2 regions of the Trichococcus sp. genome follow, and region 1 is predicted to be linked to the other one. Evidence: riboswitches for the same ligand, from Rfam matches in the RefSeq annotation. Region 1 holds a riboswitch; the other holds the start of a gene.

Region 1 (7,803 bases):
TGAAATGCTGGAAATCGGCATCCCGGCTTTGCGGATCATCAGCCTCTGCTACGTTGCTGCAGGCTACAACATCGTTTCCGGTTCAGTGTACCAAGCCTTCGGGAGAGGCGGCCTGAGTCTATGGGTCTCGCTTATCCGTCAGGTCGTGGTGCTGCTGCCGGCAGCCTATCTGCTTTCTTTGATGGGGAACGTTGCGCTGGTCTGGTGGGCGTTTCCGATTGCGGAAGTCTTTGCTTTTGTCATGAGCATTTATTTCAACAAAAAAATCGATAAAGAAGTCATTGCCAACATCTACCCGCACACAATTGCAGATGTTGCGACAGAAAAATAAAAAAAGTGAAAGCCTTGCAGAGCCGTGTCGTGGTGCTGCAGGGCTTTTTAATGGATTTTCGGGATCTGGTGTTTTCGTTTCCGGATAAGTGTCCGGCTTTACTTTTATTCTCCGGAATCCTAAAATGAAAGGGACAGAAAGATGGTTGGTACCAGAACGGAGGGTTTTCAGTGAAAATCGGAATCATCGGAGCGACAGGCAGACAAGGCAGGTTGATATTGGAGGAAGCGCATGCCCGTGGACATGAGGTGACCGCCATCATCCGGAACCCCGCCAAGCTCGAAGACACAGCGATAGCCATATTGGAGCGGGATATTTTCGATGTGCAGGTGGAAGATCTGAGAGGGTTCGATGTGATTGTGGACGCATTCAATGCGCCGGCGGGGATGGAAGAGGAGCATGTCACCTCGCTACAGTCCTTAATCGATGAACTGGAGCACCTGCCGGAAACGCGTTTGATTGTCGTAGGTGGTGCCGGCAGCCTTTACGCGGATCCCGGGAAAACGATCCGGGTAATGGAAACGGCCAATTTTCCCGAGGCTTTCAAACCAACTGCAACGAATATGGCCAAAGCACTCAACATTCTGAAGGAAAGCAAGGTCAATTGGTCTTATCTATCGCCATCCGCTTATTTTGACCCGAACGGCAACCGGACCGGGAAATACGCAGAAGGGGCTGAAACGCTGCTGCTGAACAGCGAAGACGAGAGTTACATCAGTTACGCGGATTATGCGATTGCGCTTGTGGATGAAATCGAAAGACAACGGCATCTGAGGCAACGCTACACAGTCGTCGGCGAACGGCAGTGAGTCCTGTAGCTGACAGTCATGACAGACGAAGATCAGGAGGGAAACTCATGGAATCATCGGATTTGATCATCGATTTTCACAAAAATAACCCGCGCCAAGGCCCCGGTAGCCAACAGAGCACCATCAAAGCCCTGCAATTTCTGCCGCAATTGACCCTGCAGGCGCAATTGCTGGACATAGGCTGCGGAACCGGCGCACAGACGATGGTGCTGAGCGAACAGACGCCGGCCCACATCACTGCAGTCGACAGCAGCAAGGAGTTTTTGAGCATACTCAAGCACAAAGCCCTGCAGCAAGGCATCACGAACCGCTTGACGGTCAAGCAAATGGATATGGAACAGCTTGCTTTCGCTCCCGAATCTTTGGACGTCATCTGGGCGGAAGGTGCCATCTACAACATCGGTTTTTCCAGAGGCATCCGGGAATGGCGGCCGCTGCTGAAAAAGGACGGGTATTTGGTCGCCTCCGAAATCTCTTGGCTGACGCCGGAACGGCCGCAGCTTGTGGATAAGTATTGGACCGAAGTTTATCCGGAAATGGGGACGATCGCCGAAAAGATTGCCCAAACGGAGGATGCAGGCTACATTCCGGTGGCGCATTTCGTTCTGCCCGAATCGGACTGGACTGCCCACTACTACCATTATTACGAAACCAATGAAGCGGCATTCCTGGAAAGGCATGGCCACAGCGAGGACGCAAAAGCTTTAGTGGAAGAGAACCGTCAGGAGATGAAGCATTTCGAAAAATACAGTGCTTACTACAACTATGTCTTCTACATTATGCAGAAAAGATAAAAAAATCGAGGAGCCTTGTCCGATGATGGACAGGCACCTCGATTTTTTACTTGGTCAGGAAAGTCTTGTAGGTGCGGTCAATGAAGGTGGCTCCGATCGGCGCGGTGAGAATGATCGCCAAGACGGCGACACTCAAAATGATGCTGCCCGCTTCGACTCCGGCAGCTAAAGGAATGGATCCGATGGCCGCTTGGACCGTTGCTTTCGGCGTGTAAGCCATCGCTGAGAAGATGCGTTCCTTTGTGTTCAGGTTTGTGCCTGAAACCGCCAGAAAAACCGCCAGCATCCGGAAAAACAAAGCGCCGAAGATCAAGGCGACGGCCGCGAAACCGGCGCCGCCCAAGGCCGTGATATCTACGGCCGCACCTACCAATACGAACAGGAAGACTTCTGCTGCAGACCAGATCTTGGAAAATTTATCATTGAGACGTTTGGCCAATTCCGGACGTTTTTTCAGTAATGTTGCTCCGACGGCCATAACGCCCAGCAGTCCGGAGAACGGAATGAATTTGGCAAAGGCATCCTCCACCGTAACCAGCAGAAAGCAAGCACTCAGCACGAGCATGACTTTCATCGTATCGCGGATATGGAACGTCCGGAAGATAAATACCAGACCCAGACCCACCAACAGACCCCCGAGCAGGCCCAACGCAATCGAAACCGGAACGGAAAGCAGCGTAATTGCCTGGAAACCGCTGCCTGTGTACATACCCATAAACGAGGTGAACAGGACGATGACATAGACGTCATCGACGGATGCGCCCGCCAGAATCATCTGCGGAATCCCTTTAGTTTTGCCGTAGCCGCTCTCGATCAACATGATCATGCGCGGGACGACAACAGCCGGCGAAACAGCTCCAAGGACAGCCCCGAGGATGGCAGCCTCCAGTAAAGTGATGCCCAACAATTTCGGGGCCAAGAGCGTGACCGCCAGGATTTCAAATGTTGCAGGCAAAAAAGTCATCAGTACAGCAGGACGGCCGATTTTTTTGAGATCGCCCAAATCCATGGTCAAACCTGCGCGCACGAGAATGACAATCAGAGCGATTTTGCGGATGTCCGCCGAAATGGCCAGCAATTCCGGCGCCATCAGGTCCGTTCCATAGGGACCCAAGAGGATGCCGGTCAAAATCAATCCCAACAAGCCGGGCAGTTGGAACCGGGTGAAGAGCGAACTGAGAAGAAAACCAAGGATAAGAATTAGCGCGATACTGTATATCAAAAGCTGCACCTCCAAATTTTTGCCACTAAAAAAGCCGAAGACAGACTGCGCCTATTGCGCAGAAGTCATCAGCTTGTATAAGCGGTTTAAGCGATTTGCTTCGGGAGACATTCATTCCCGTTAGTATAGATAGTATGATAGCATGTTTTTGAAAGGCAGACAAGGGGAATGGGAATCCACATCTGTGTTTGAGTTCTGTTCCCACTGCGCGTTATTAGGATGAGGAGCACATTATCAAAATTGCTACAATCGCTCAAAAATGATAGGATAAAAGTAATTAGATTGCATGATCAAAGGCCGGATCCCGTGATTGTGGGGCTGGAAAATTTTTTAACCGGCCATTCCGACAAGGTTTTCCATCAGAAAAATGTGAGGTGGCATGCGTGAATGAAATCAACAGAGAGAAGATCGTGAGCAAGCTAAAGAGCATTCCTGGATTAAAAGGCATCGTGGGTAGCGGAGCTGGAGGCAATAGCATGGAAGCAGCAATCCTCCTGTACTATGCCGCCAGTGACTCGCTCCATCCTGATTTGGATCAGGTCATCAGCCAGCTGGCGGACGCCGGGTCGCCGATCGATTACGGTATAAGGGAAAGCGGACGTGTGGGACAGGCTATCGGGGACTGCCTTGAAGGAAAAATAAAGATCGAACACGGGAACGGTTATCCTTTCGGCATTGTGAACAGCAGCTATGCCGCTGAAATTCATTATGGCAGGATTCTTTGGGAAACGCCGGACCGCCCGATTACAAAGTTGAAGGAAAAGCTTTTGATGCAAGGGGCTTATCCGGAAACGATGCGCCAGGCGACGATTGCTTATTTCATGAAGGAGGCGGCAAGGGCGGTTGAATCCGGCCATCACGCCGCCATGCAAGGTGATATTCATTACGCTAGCGGCAGCTTCTTCCACGCGGCTTGTTCCTGGGTTCAGGTCATCTATGCTTTGAACCGACAGTTCCTTTTGAATGAAAAGGGCAGCGTAAAACGTGCGAACCAGTTGCCGATCAGCCCAAAACAATTCCGCGTACGCGTGAATCAGATTTACCGCTATTTCGCCGCGAACAATCCGAAACTTGCCTATTGCGAAATCGATATGCTGGAGCAAGAGATGACAGCGTTGGTAAAAAAATTCGAGGAAGCATAGATTCGAAAAATATTTGCCGGTAATGAGGCAAAGGCATTTTCGTATTGCATACCCTATGGAGGGATGAATTTGAAATTCTATGACGATAATCAGAAAAAGATAAGGTATCAATTCGGCTACTACAGTATGCTTTTGATGGCTGCCCTGCTCATTGTTTATACTTCCATGCCGGAAGGTAGACTTGGAGGAATTTCGTACCAAAATGCTATCAAGAGTATCATTATGATCAGTGCTGTGTTCTTTGCAGTCAACGTTGTTTATCGGCACGCGTTTTTTGATCTGTATACACGCCGGCCGTTTTGGGGCAGTGCCTTCTTTTTGGCGATGGCTGGGTTGCAGGCGCAGCAAGCCTATCAGTTGTATCATTTGGGCATGGAGCTTCCTGTCCCGATCAATGCCGCGGAATTCATCCTCATGCACAGCCTGGAGGTAGCATTGTACCTTTCGATTCCTTTAACTTATGGCGTGCGCAAAATGGTTGATCGGTTCGCGTCAAAGAAACAGAGTGCAACAGAAACCCGACAGTCGTCTTGAACGGCTGTTTTTTTTTATTATAGTAGGAAACTTGCGATGAAAAATGATTGGATATCGGGAAACAGAGGTTTATCCGGAAAAATCCGCAGGTGTCTGCCTTTGAGGCAAGCGAATGCGGTACCAGCTGTCATGAACCTGAAAGTGCGCTATCAAACTCAATTCGCTGCCAGTATTAGTTTCTTTCCGGTAATCAGTCCTGAACCTTTGCGCAAACGCTCTCTTAGTGCTAATCTAAAGGAAACTGAAGCAGATCCATTCAAAAAGGGGGCAACCAACATGGAAATTTCAAGGATGACTGTTAAAGGCAAAGGTTTCGCCAGCGCTCCACCTGATACTATCGCCATTTCACTGCAGTTGGAGGATATCAAGGATACGTACGAATTGGCGATGCAGCATGCCGCTTTGGCGCTGGAGCAAGTCCGGGAAACCTTGTTGCCGCTCGGATTCCCAAAAAAGGAAATCCGCTCCTCACACTTTTCAATCGACAGCGCTTATGAACACAGGAACGACTTCCGCGGCGAAAATAAGCGCTACTTCCTCGGCTACCGCTACCGGAACGACCTGAAGATCACCTTTGCGAACGACAGCAAGCGCCTTGGCGAAATTCTTTTGGCGTTGTCGATCTGCGAAGCGGATCCGGAATTTTCGGTCTATTTTTTCCTGAAGGATCGCCAGGCTGTCGAGCAAGCCTTGCTGGAGGATGCCGTGCGTGACGCCAAGGAGAAAGCCCAGATACTTGCTGCGGCTGGCGGTGTCATGCTCGGGAAAATCTTGGCAATCGATTACGATTGGGGCGAAATCGAAGTGCGTTCCCGTGTCTATGCAGCCTCATCTCAGATGGTCTACGACAGTGCCCCAATGATCGATCTTGAGCCGGAAGACATCAGCAACAGCGATACCGTTACGGTCGTTTGGGAAATCCTGAATGCGCAAAAAGCCTGATGGGCCTTTCTTTCAGAGAGTTAAGGTATACTTGGATACCATAATATTTTGGTCCGATACTGAAAATTTCTGCAACATAATAATATCGAAAAACGCCGAGATGGTATATCCTATACAAAGCAAAGCGTGTTTCTTACAAAAATTCACAAAAACTTCGCATTTCAAAAGTATACTGAAACCCGCTAGAAACCTCAGTAAAGGAGTAATTCCATGAAACTGAAAGAAATGCTGTCTGATTGCCAGCTGGGAAAGCAGCCTAAGTGGGATGGAGAACAAATAATCACCGGCATTACCGATAGTTCCAAGGACATCACGGATGGAATGGTATTTGTCGCCATCGCCGGTTTTGAACAGGATGGGCATGATTATATCCCACATGCAATCGAGCAAGGGGCCGCTTTGATCGTCGGCGAACACGATTATCCAGAGGCATTACCGATTCCATACCTTAAAGTCACCAATAGTCGCCAAGCGCTGGGGCAGCTGGCGGATAAATTCTATAGGCATCCTTCCGGAAGGAAACGCGTCATCGGCATCACCGGCACGAACGGAAAGACGACGACTGCTTTTTTCCTCAAACACTTGTTGGAGCAGCAAGGGTTTGACGTTTCCCTGATCGGCACCATCTACAATGAAATCAACGGTATCCAATATCCGACGCCGAATACGACACCGAATGCCGAAAAGGTTCATGAACTGATCGCGGCTTCGCAGGATGACTTTGTCGTCATCGAAGTCTCTTCGCATGGGTTGACACAATACCGTCTGGAGGGTGTTGCCTTCGACTATGCCCTGTTCATGAATCTGCAGCACGACCATTTGGATTACCACAAAACAATGGCGGCTTATTTTGAAGCCAAGGCGTTGCTTTTCGATAAGCTGAAACTGGATGGGAAAGCGATCGTCAATACCGATGATACCTGGGGCTTGAAGCTGGCGGAGCGCTTGATCGCAAAGGGGATAGCGGTCATTACTGTGGGTCATCAGGAAGATGCGAATCTTTCCATCAAAAAGATGACCAATCAGGCTGTCACGTTGGATATTTCCGGCGAGGTATCGGTGCTGGATCCGCATATGCCTGGTGAACACAATCTCTATGATATTGCGATGGCGGGTGCGGTCATTCAGGATTTTGGCTATCCGCTGGCGGATGTTACGAGGCAGATGCGTTCATTTTCGGGCGTGCCGGGGCGGTATGAAATCGTCCATCTGAAAAACGGAGCCCACTGTGTCATCGATTACGCGCATACGCCGGAAGCGGTCAGCTCGATTCTGAAATCGATGCACATGGATGGTGCGGAGAGGATTACGCACATTTTTGGTTTTCGCGGCAACCGCGATGCGTCGAAGCGGGATGAAATGATTGCGGCTTCGGCAGGTCAGAGTACGCGTGTGATTTTGACGACCGACGATCTGAACAGCATTCCGGAAGAAACGATGAGGCAGGAATATGCTGAATATCAGCATAAATTTGCTGGGATGCATCAAATCGATGTCTTGATGGACCGGACATTGGCAATCCAAACGGCCGTGAGTGATGCTCGAGAAGGCGATTGGATCCTGCTGACCGGCAAAGGACATGAAAAATACAAGACTACCTTTGCTTTACCGACTGCTTCCGACAAGGAAACGGTGCTGTACCTGAAGAATTCCGAAAAATAGAATGGTTATAAAGCCGCAAAACACTCGTTTTCAAAGTGTTTGCGGCTTTTCTTTTTTATCTGGGTGTTCGATTTTTCCTATCAAGAGTGTTCGGAAACGCGGAATATGCCGATTCACTATGAAATGGTAAGCTAACAGAAGCTATTTTTTGTTCATTATGAACAAAAAACATGGTTATGCGGCCTTTTCGAGGCACACACGGCATCAGAATAACGCATATAAGTTGGGGGAGGAATCAGATAAATGGCATCACACGTGATAGACATGATCATGATGAGAAACAATTTCGGGACGGAAGCGATGCGCGGTGTCTGGTCGGAGGATAACCGGCTGCAGAAGCATCTGGACGTCGAAGCGGCTTTGGCGC
Region 2 (7,803 bases), on a different contig from region 1:
CCGCCAACTCGCTGTTCATGGCGTTCACCGCCGGCTGCGTGCTCATCGCCATCCCAATCACGATCCTGTTCATCTTCATGCAACGCTTCTACGTGGAAGGCGTGACATCCGGATCTGTTAAAGGATAAGAATGTTTCAATGAAAAAGCCGAAAAGGCGCCCTTGCGGGGGCGCTTTTTCGGCTTTTCTAGGTGGTGTTGGCAATCGTGTGTACGAAAAAGATGGATAATCCACAGTTATCCATCTTTTCGCCAATAATAGATGTTGTGCTAGAATCTATCTATACGACAATCACGATAAATAAACAGACAACAGAGGTCGCGCTATGGATGAAAAACACTTAAAGGATCTATATTTCAAAGAATATTATTTCTCGGATTTCTTCTTTTTCAATGTAGGATACGAGAAATGCAAGAGCGGGCATCGATTTGGCCCTTGGTTACGGGACAACTATATCGTGCACTTTGTGATCAGCGGAAAAGGAAGATACATCGTGAACGATACAACACATGACTTGGGAGCGGGAGATTTTTTCCTGATCCGTCCGAATGAACTGGTCGATTACGAAGCGGATGCTGAAAATCCTTGGGAATACTATTGGATAGGCTTTTCGGGCAGTAAGGTGGAGGATATCCTGCATACGAACGGAATCGGGGCGAAGGATTATATCGGCAAGGTCGACGCGAAAGATGAGCTGCAGAGGAAATTCGAGCGCTTTATGCAATCCGATTTTTTTGATGATTCCAAAAAACTAGTAAATCAGGCCTTTTTCTATGACATTTTCTCGTTTTTCAGAATCCACAATGAAAATATGGAAATGGGTGTCCGTGTCAGCCGAACGAAAAAATACAGCGAAGCCTTTTTGTTGTACGTGGAAAATAATTATTACCGCGAGGGTTTGACGATCGAAGAAATCGCAAAATCGATGTACCTGCACCCGTCCTATTTCAGCCAGGTGATCAAAGAGGAGTTGGGCTTGACCGCTCTCAAATATGTGAACCTGTACCGGATGAATAAAGCTAGCCAGTTGCTGAAAACGACGGAACTATCAGTGGAGGAAATAGCGAGCGCGGTAGGGTATCAAAACCGGCACTCCTTTTCACGGGCCTTCAAAAGCCAGTTCCACAGTTCTCCGACCCGGTATAAGCTTGAAAAATAAGACCTAGAAAATTGTACCCTGCAGCTAAAATCATGCCCTTCTTATTCAGTAAGAATCAACTATACTGGAGACATCAAATAGAAAAGGAGCATGGACATGGTCAAAATTTGTTTTATCGGTGCAGGGAGCACAATCTTCGCAAAAAATGTTTTGGGGGATGCGATGCTGACGCCGAGTCTCCAGGATGCAGAAATCGCATTATACGATATTGATGAAAAAAGATTAAAAGAATCCGAACTGATGCTTCAGACAATCAACAAAAACTCGAACCAAAACCGCGCGAAAATAAAGTCTTTCAGCGACAGAAAAGAAGCTCTGAAGGGCGCGAATTTTGTCATCAATGCGATTCAAGTGGGCGGATACAAACCGAGCACGGTGATTGATTTTGAGATCCCGAAAAAATACGGCTTGCAGCAGACGATCGGGGACACTACCGGAATCGGCGGTATTTTCAGAGGATTGCGCACACTTCCTGTGATGTTTGAGTTTGCGAAAGAAATGGAAGAAGTTTGTCCGGATGCATGGCTACTGAACTACACCAATCCGATGGCGATTTTGACGATGGGCATGCTGAAAGCGACGAAGATCAAAACGGTCGGCTTGTGCCACAGTGTCCAAGTCTGTGTACCGGAACTGTTCGAACATCTGGGGATAAAAGATCAGTACAATCTGGATGAATTCCAATGGAAAATCGCCGGCATCAACCATATGGCCTGGCTGCTGGAAATCAACCGGAACGGAAAAGATTTCTACCCTGAAATCCGCAGTCTGGCTTCAAAAATCGCTGATCCCCATAAGGATTCTGTGCGTTTTGAATTGATGAAACATTTCGGCTACTATATCACGGAATCCAGCGAGCACAACGCAGAGTACCATCCATACTTCATCAAGAAAAATTATCCGGAGCTGATTGACCAATTGCAGATCCCGATCGATGAGTACTTGAGAAGATGCGTTGATCAAATTGCAGGTTGGGAAACTCAAAGAGAAGAAATCGTCAACAACGGTTCACTGGAACACACGAGAAGCCGCGAATATGCCTCTTATATTATGGATGCGATTACAACCGGAACCCCAGCTATGATTGCCGGGAATGTTTTGAATAAAGGTCTGATCACGAACTTGCCGGAAAATTGCTGTGTGGAAGTTCCGTGTTTGGTGGACAAGAATGGCGTTCAACCTACCTATGTGGGCGACCTGCCTACGCAACTGGCCGCATTGAACCGGACGAACATCAATGTCCAGGAACTGACTGTTGAAGCCGCAATGACACTCGAAAAAGACAAAATCTATCAAGCGGCCTTGATGGACCCGCATGCGAGTTCAGAACTGTCCATTTCCGAAATCAAAGCGATGGTTGACGAACTGATCGCTGCCCATGGCGATTACCTGCCGACCTATAAATGAGGACAAATAGGTGCGCGTAGGCAATCGGCTTCGGAGTACCCTATGATAAATCGAACGTCTATCTATGCAAAAAGTAGGAGCTGCCCCGAAAAGTTGGGCGGCTCCTGCTTTTTTTGGACTGGGGCGAGTTTGTCGTGCGAAAAACATGGATAATTCATAGTTATTCATGTTTAAGCAAAGATTCGGGCTCGAAAAGATGAATACTTTAGAGTTATTCATCTTTTCAATCAACGCGCCACCGTGGTGACCGCCAGCTACGGCCAGAGACGTGCTGCCCGGAGTTGAGCGACGCGCCGACCGATCATCATCGGCAAGCGAATGTTGGCCGGAGAAGAATGATTTTCAGGCAGCCGAACTCCGGCGAAGCCGAAGAAGCCGGAGGTGACAGTTTATTATCTGTTACTTTCCGCCCAGAAGTGCCCCGCGAAGTGCAGATATGGTAAACTAGAGGTACATAAAGTGCAGTGCTAAAAACCTATATCATTGGTGAGGTGTTAGTGATGGTAAGCAGAGAATTGAAAGTAACCATGTTGGAAGCAGTGGATAATCAATTGAGCATGAACGAACCAAAATGCACAAAGGATACTTTTGAACGGCTGATTGCTTCAGGCTGCAGCCCGCAAGAGGCGAAAGAAAGCATCGCTGAAGTTCTGTTGGACAGGATAACCGCGAGTTTGGCAACGGGAGAAGCTTTCGATGAAGCGGATTTCGGCAAGCGATTAGCCAGTATCGAAGGCAAAAGGAAACAGAATCCAGCCACTTTCGACCCTTCCGAAGAGACGATGGCTGAACTGATTGAGCGCATCAAATGCGATCCCGCCAGGATTTTCCCCGAAGCAGAGTTGACGGAAATCATTGCCAGAAAAGAAGAGGCGATTCCTTTGTTGCTGGCTCTTCTAAAAGAGGTAAGGGATAACGCAGAAAAATACAGCAACGATTTTGATTATTTTGGGCATATATATGCGGTTTTTCTGTTGGTTCAGTTCAGAGCTAAAGAAGCTTATCCTATCGTTCTGGAGCTGTTCAGTCTGCCGAATGGACTGGCAGACAAGTTGTTTGGGGATGCGGTGACGGATTATGCCGGAAGGATAATGGCATCCATTTGTGGCGATGATGTGGCACCCCTAAAGCAGCTGGCTGAGAATGAGGATGCTGATAAGTATGTCAGAGTCGAAGCTCTGATCGCATTGGCTATTTTGACATTGCACGGAGAGCTCGAACGGAAGGAGCTTATGGCTTATTACAAAGAACTGCTCCCCACAATCGACAACATGACCATTGTCACGTTGCTGATAAATCTCTGTACGGATATTTATCCGGGCGAGGTGTATGATGAAATCAAAGCAGCCTATGAAAATGATAAGGTGGATTATTTCATGATCGGCATGGAATCCGTGGATCATTCCATGCGGGAAGGCGAGGTGTCAGTTCTGGCTAGGGCCAAGAGGAACATACACTTGCAAAAAATCGATGATACGATCGATGAATTGATGGGTTGGGCCTATTTCAAATATAACCGAGGTCCTGTCAAAGAGAACTATTTTGAGCAGCTGATGAACAACGACGCGGGCTTCATGCCAAAGTCGAAGGGGACACCCGTCGTCAACGAACCAAAAATCGGCCGCAATGACCCTTGTCCTTGCGGGAGCGGCAAAAAGTACAAAAAGTGCTGCGGGAAATAAGGGCAAAACCGCTTAACAATGCATGTAGCTTATCGGCATTTCAATGACGGCCTCTTCTCTATGCAATTCCAACTTTGTTGAGCAATTTTGTAAATAGAATGGATTAGTAAGCGCAACCATTATAATAATTGATTTATTATTTTTTAATTGCTATACTTAACGAAAATAGAAAGTCGGCGATGGTGTTCGCCTTTAACTATCATAATAACTATGATTAATGACACCTACTTAAATAAAGGCGCAAAACCGCCTTTATTTAAGTGGGTGTCATTTTTTATTGTCTAATCATAAAGGAGGAGAAAATTTTGGCAGCGAAAATTCAGTTTATCAAAGCAAGGGAAGTATTCGATTCACGCGGCAACCCCACCGTTGAAGTGGACGTTCATTTAACGGATGGTTCATGGGGACGAGCTTCCGTGCCTTCAGGTGCATCTACTGGAGATAAAGAGGCGGTTGAGTTAAGAGATGGAGGCAAACGTTTAAAAGGTCTCGGGGTTTCAACTGCAGTGAATAATGTAAATACTGAAATCAACAGCTTATTAGTAAACCAATCCCCTTTTGATCAAGCACTCGTGGACGCATTAATGATTGAAGCAGATGGGACACCTAATAAAGGACGTTTAGGTGCTAATGCCATACTGGGTGTATCCATGGCCGTTGCCAGAGCGGCAGCTAACTCATTAAATATTCCTCTTTATCGCTATTTGGGCGGTGTTGATTTAGAATTGCCCTTGCCATTTTTTAATGTTATCAATGGCGGCAAACACGCTGACTCGGGTATAGACGTACAAGAATTTTTAATTACTCCTATTGGGACTTCCAGCTTTAGAAAAGGGTTAGAGATGGTAGCGGACACTTACCACACTCTGAAAAAAATGTTGAAAGATAAAGGGTTGGAGACAGCGGTAGGCGATGAAGGTGGTTTTGCCCCTCGCTTAAAATCCACTGAGGAGGCTCTTGGTTTCTTGGTTGAAGCTATCAAAGCAGCCGGGTATGAACCTGGTAAAGACATAGCGATTGCTATGGACCCTGCAGCCAGTGAATTCAGTTCCGACGGCGTCTATCATTTTGAAGGGAAAACGATGACTTCAGATCAGATGATCAGTTATTACCAAGATATTGTAGAGAAATACCCAATCATTTCCATTGAAGATGGTTTATCTGAACATGATTGGGATGGATTTAAAAAGTTGACAGAGGTATTGGGTGACCGCGTGCAATTGATCGGAGACGATATTTTTGTAACGAACCCAGAAATTTTCCAAGAAGGAATTGATAAAGGGATAGCTAATTCTATCTTAATTAAATTAAACCAAATTGGAACAGTTTCTGAATCGATTGCAGCTATTAAAATGGCTAGAAAAAACAATTATACAACCATGATTTCTCATAGGTCAGGTGAAACAGGCGATACATTTATTGCTGACTTCGCTGTAGCTATGAATGCAGGACAAATTAAAACCGGATCAATCGCGCGTTCTGAGCGAGTCGAAAAATATAACCAATTTTTACGAATAGAAGAGGAATTGGGTAATTCGGCACAAATGGCTCATTTCGACGTGAAAAAAAATAATTCAAAATAAGTTACATTATCTATAAGTTGTCTGTATTCAGTTTTTGAATTGTATAGCCAGAGCCCTGATGAAATCGGGGTTCTTTTTTGTAAGAGTTGAAAACACATGATTTCATGAGAGGATCATACGAAATCCAGTGCAGAAATTGTATTTGTATTTGGTAAGTGCAATAGGTGCGCTGTAAAATTCATTGAGGATGGTGGTATCCTATTGAAAGGCAATTATGCGACTATAATCAAAGATGTAGCACTTACAAATATCGAAGAAGATGATAAAGAACAGTCATCAGGTAAAATCATAAGGAAAAGCCAAGTCTATGCATTCTGTTTTCGAGAAAATAACTGGGATAACAAAAGCTTAAGAAAAAGTACTCGAAAAGTCTATAACGGGCTTTTAGAGTGCTTTTTTAGTTGTGGATCATTCGCAACAAAGTGATTCATAATGGCGGAAAAGGTTTGTTTATCGTTTAGATCAGGAATACGTCAGCGCAACCCCATAATGGCCGGAGACGCAAGGCTGTTTGTTGCCGTCGAACTTGATCTCGTAGGTCTCGACCGCTTGCGGTGGATTCAAGATGATGAAGCTGATGCGCAGCGGCACGGCTTGTATTTCCTCGGCAAGCGCCTTGAGAAATTTCTCAGGAAATGGGAAAAATGCCGTTATGAGAACGCTTTCCCTAAAGCGCCTCAAGTTATTGTTGGGGGCTACTGCCCGTGCTATAGTAGTCCCATGAAAAGGATTTCAAAAAACAAAAGGAGATGAAAAATGATGATGCAGAAACTTCAGCGTTTCGGCGGCGCCATGTTTACACCAGTACTATTATTCGCTTTTGCAGGGATTATCTTGTCGCTTTCGATCATGTTCCAAAATGAAATGTTGGTTGGTGGAATCGCAGCGGAAGGGACGATATGGAAAAACTTCTGGGCGGTTGTTGAGTCCGGTGGTTGGACAGTTTTTAATCAGATTGAGTTATTATTCGTTATCGGTTTACCTATGGGATTGGCGCAAAAAGCAAATGCCCGGGCAGCTTTAGAGTCGTTCGTTATCTATACGACATTCAACAACTTCTTGAGCAAAATTCTTCAGTTGATGGGACCAACTTTCAATGTTGACTTCACCCAAGAAGTTGGCGGCAACAGTGGACTGAAAATGATTGCCGGCACTAAGACTTTGGATACCAATCTGATCGGCGCTATCTTGATTGCAGCAATCGTTGTCTGGATCCACAATCGCTATTTTGAAAAGAAATTACCAGATTGGATCGGTATTTTCCAAGGTTCTTCGCTGGTTGTGATCATCGGATTCTTCCTGATGCTGCCGCTGGCGTTCCTGACAGCTTGGATTTGGCCGATCATCCAAGGCGGCATTGGTTCTGCACAAGGCTTTATGGCAAGTTCCGGGACATTCGGTGTTTGGTTGTATGTGTTCCTCGAAAGGATTTTGATTCCGACAGGTCTGCACCATTTCATTTATCAACCGTTCATCTTTGGTCCAGCGGTGGTGGAAGGTGGCTTGACTGCTGCTTGGTTGGAAAATCTGAATACTATCGCACAGTCAACTGAACCTTTGAAAGAACTGTTCCCTGCTGGTGGTTTCGCGCTGCATAATGTTTCCAAACTTTTCGCACCTCTGGGGATTGCGGCGGCTTTCTATGCGACAGCAAGTCCCGAGAAACGTAAGAAAACATTGGCCTTGTTGATTCCGACAGCGCTGACTGCCATTCTTTCCGGAATCACGGAACCGTTCGAATTCACGTTCCTCTTCATAGCACCGCAGTTGTTCTTGGTTCACTCTTTGTTGGCAGCAACGTTAGGCGCAACCGTCTATGCTTTCGGAGTTGTTGGAGATATCGGTGGCGGCTTGATTACGAACTTGTCGCAGTTCATCATTCCGATGTCGATCAATCATATGGGATCAGTTCTGACGCTGTTCGCGGTCGGCTTTGCTTTCAGTATCATCTACTTCTTTGTGTTCCGATTCGC

What was found. Region 1 has a riboswitch for fluoride ahead of ACTCCX_RS03195 (cation:proton antiporter domain-containing protein). Riboswitches for the same ligand answer to the same signal wherever they lie in the genome.
Region 2: another riboswitch for fluoride. It lies ahead of eno (phosphopyruvate hydratase); the one in region 1 lies ahead of ACTCCX_RS03195 (cation:proton antiporter domain-containing protein).

The regions. Positions count from the first base shown of each region.
Region 1 covers NZ_JBSQPW010000007.1:56,138-63,940, forward strand. Annotated here, with positions in the region: gene ACTCCX_RS03180 (MATE family efflux transporter) at 1-331, shown strand, start outside; gene ACTCCX_RS03185 (NAD(P)-dependent oxidoreductase) at 502-1,140, shown strand; gene ACTCCX_RS03190 (class I SAM-dependent methyltransferase) at 1,188-1,934, shown strand; gene ACTCCX_RS03195 (cation:proton antiporter domain-containing protein) at 1,981-3,165, opposite strand; fluoride riboswitch at 3,209-3,284, opposite strand; gene ACTCCX_RS03200 (hypothetical protein) at 3,540-4,298, shown strand; gene ACTCCX_RS03205 (hypothetical protein) at 4,368-4,832, shown strand; gene ACTCCX_RS03210 (SIMPL domain-containing protein) at 5,109-5,774, shown strand; gene ACTCCX_RS03215 (UDP-N-acetylmuramoyl-L-alanyl-D-glutamate--2,6-diaminopimelate ligase) at 5,985-7,436, shown strand; gene purB (adenylosuccinate lyase) at 7,680-7,803, shown strand, end outside.
Region 2 covers NZ_JBSQPW010000018.1:5,350-13,152, reverse strand. Annotated here, with positions in the region: gene ACTCCX_RS06585 (sugar ABC transporter permease) at 1-128, shown strand, start outside; gene ACTCCX_RS06580 (AraC family transcriptional regulator) at 325-1,158, shown strand; gene melA (alpha-galactosidase) at 1,255-2,565, shown strand; gene ACTCCX_RS06570 (DUF1186 domain-containing protein) at 3,066-4,247, shown strand; fluoride riboswitch at 4,414-4,481, shown strand; gene eno (phosphopyruvate hydratase) at 4,553-5,830, shown strand; gene ACTCCX_RS06560 (hypothetical protein) at 6,263-6,583, shown strand; gene ACTCCX_RS06555 (alpha-glucoside-specific PTS transporter subunit IIBC) at 6,590-7,803, shown strand, end outside.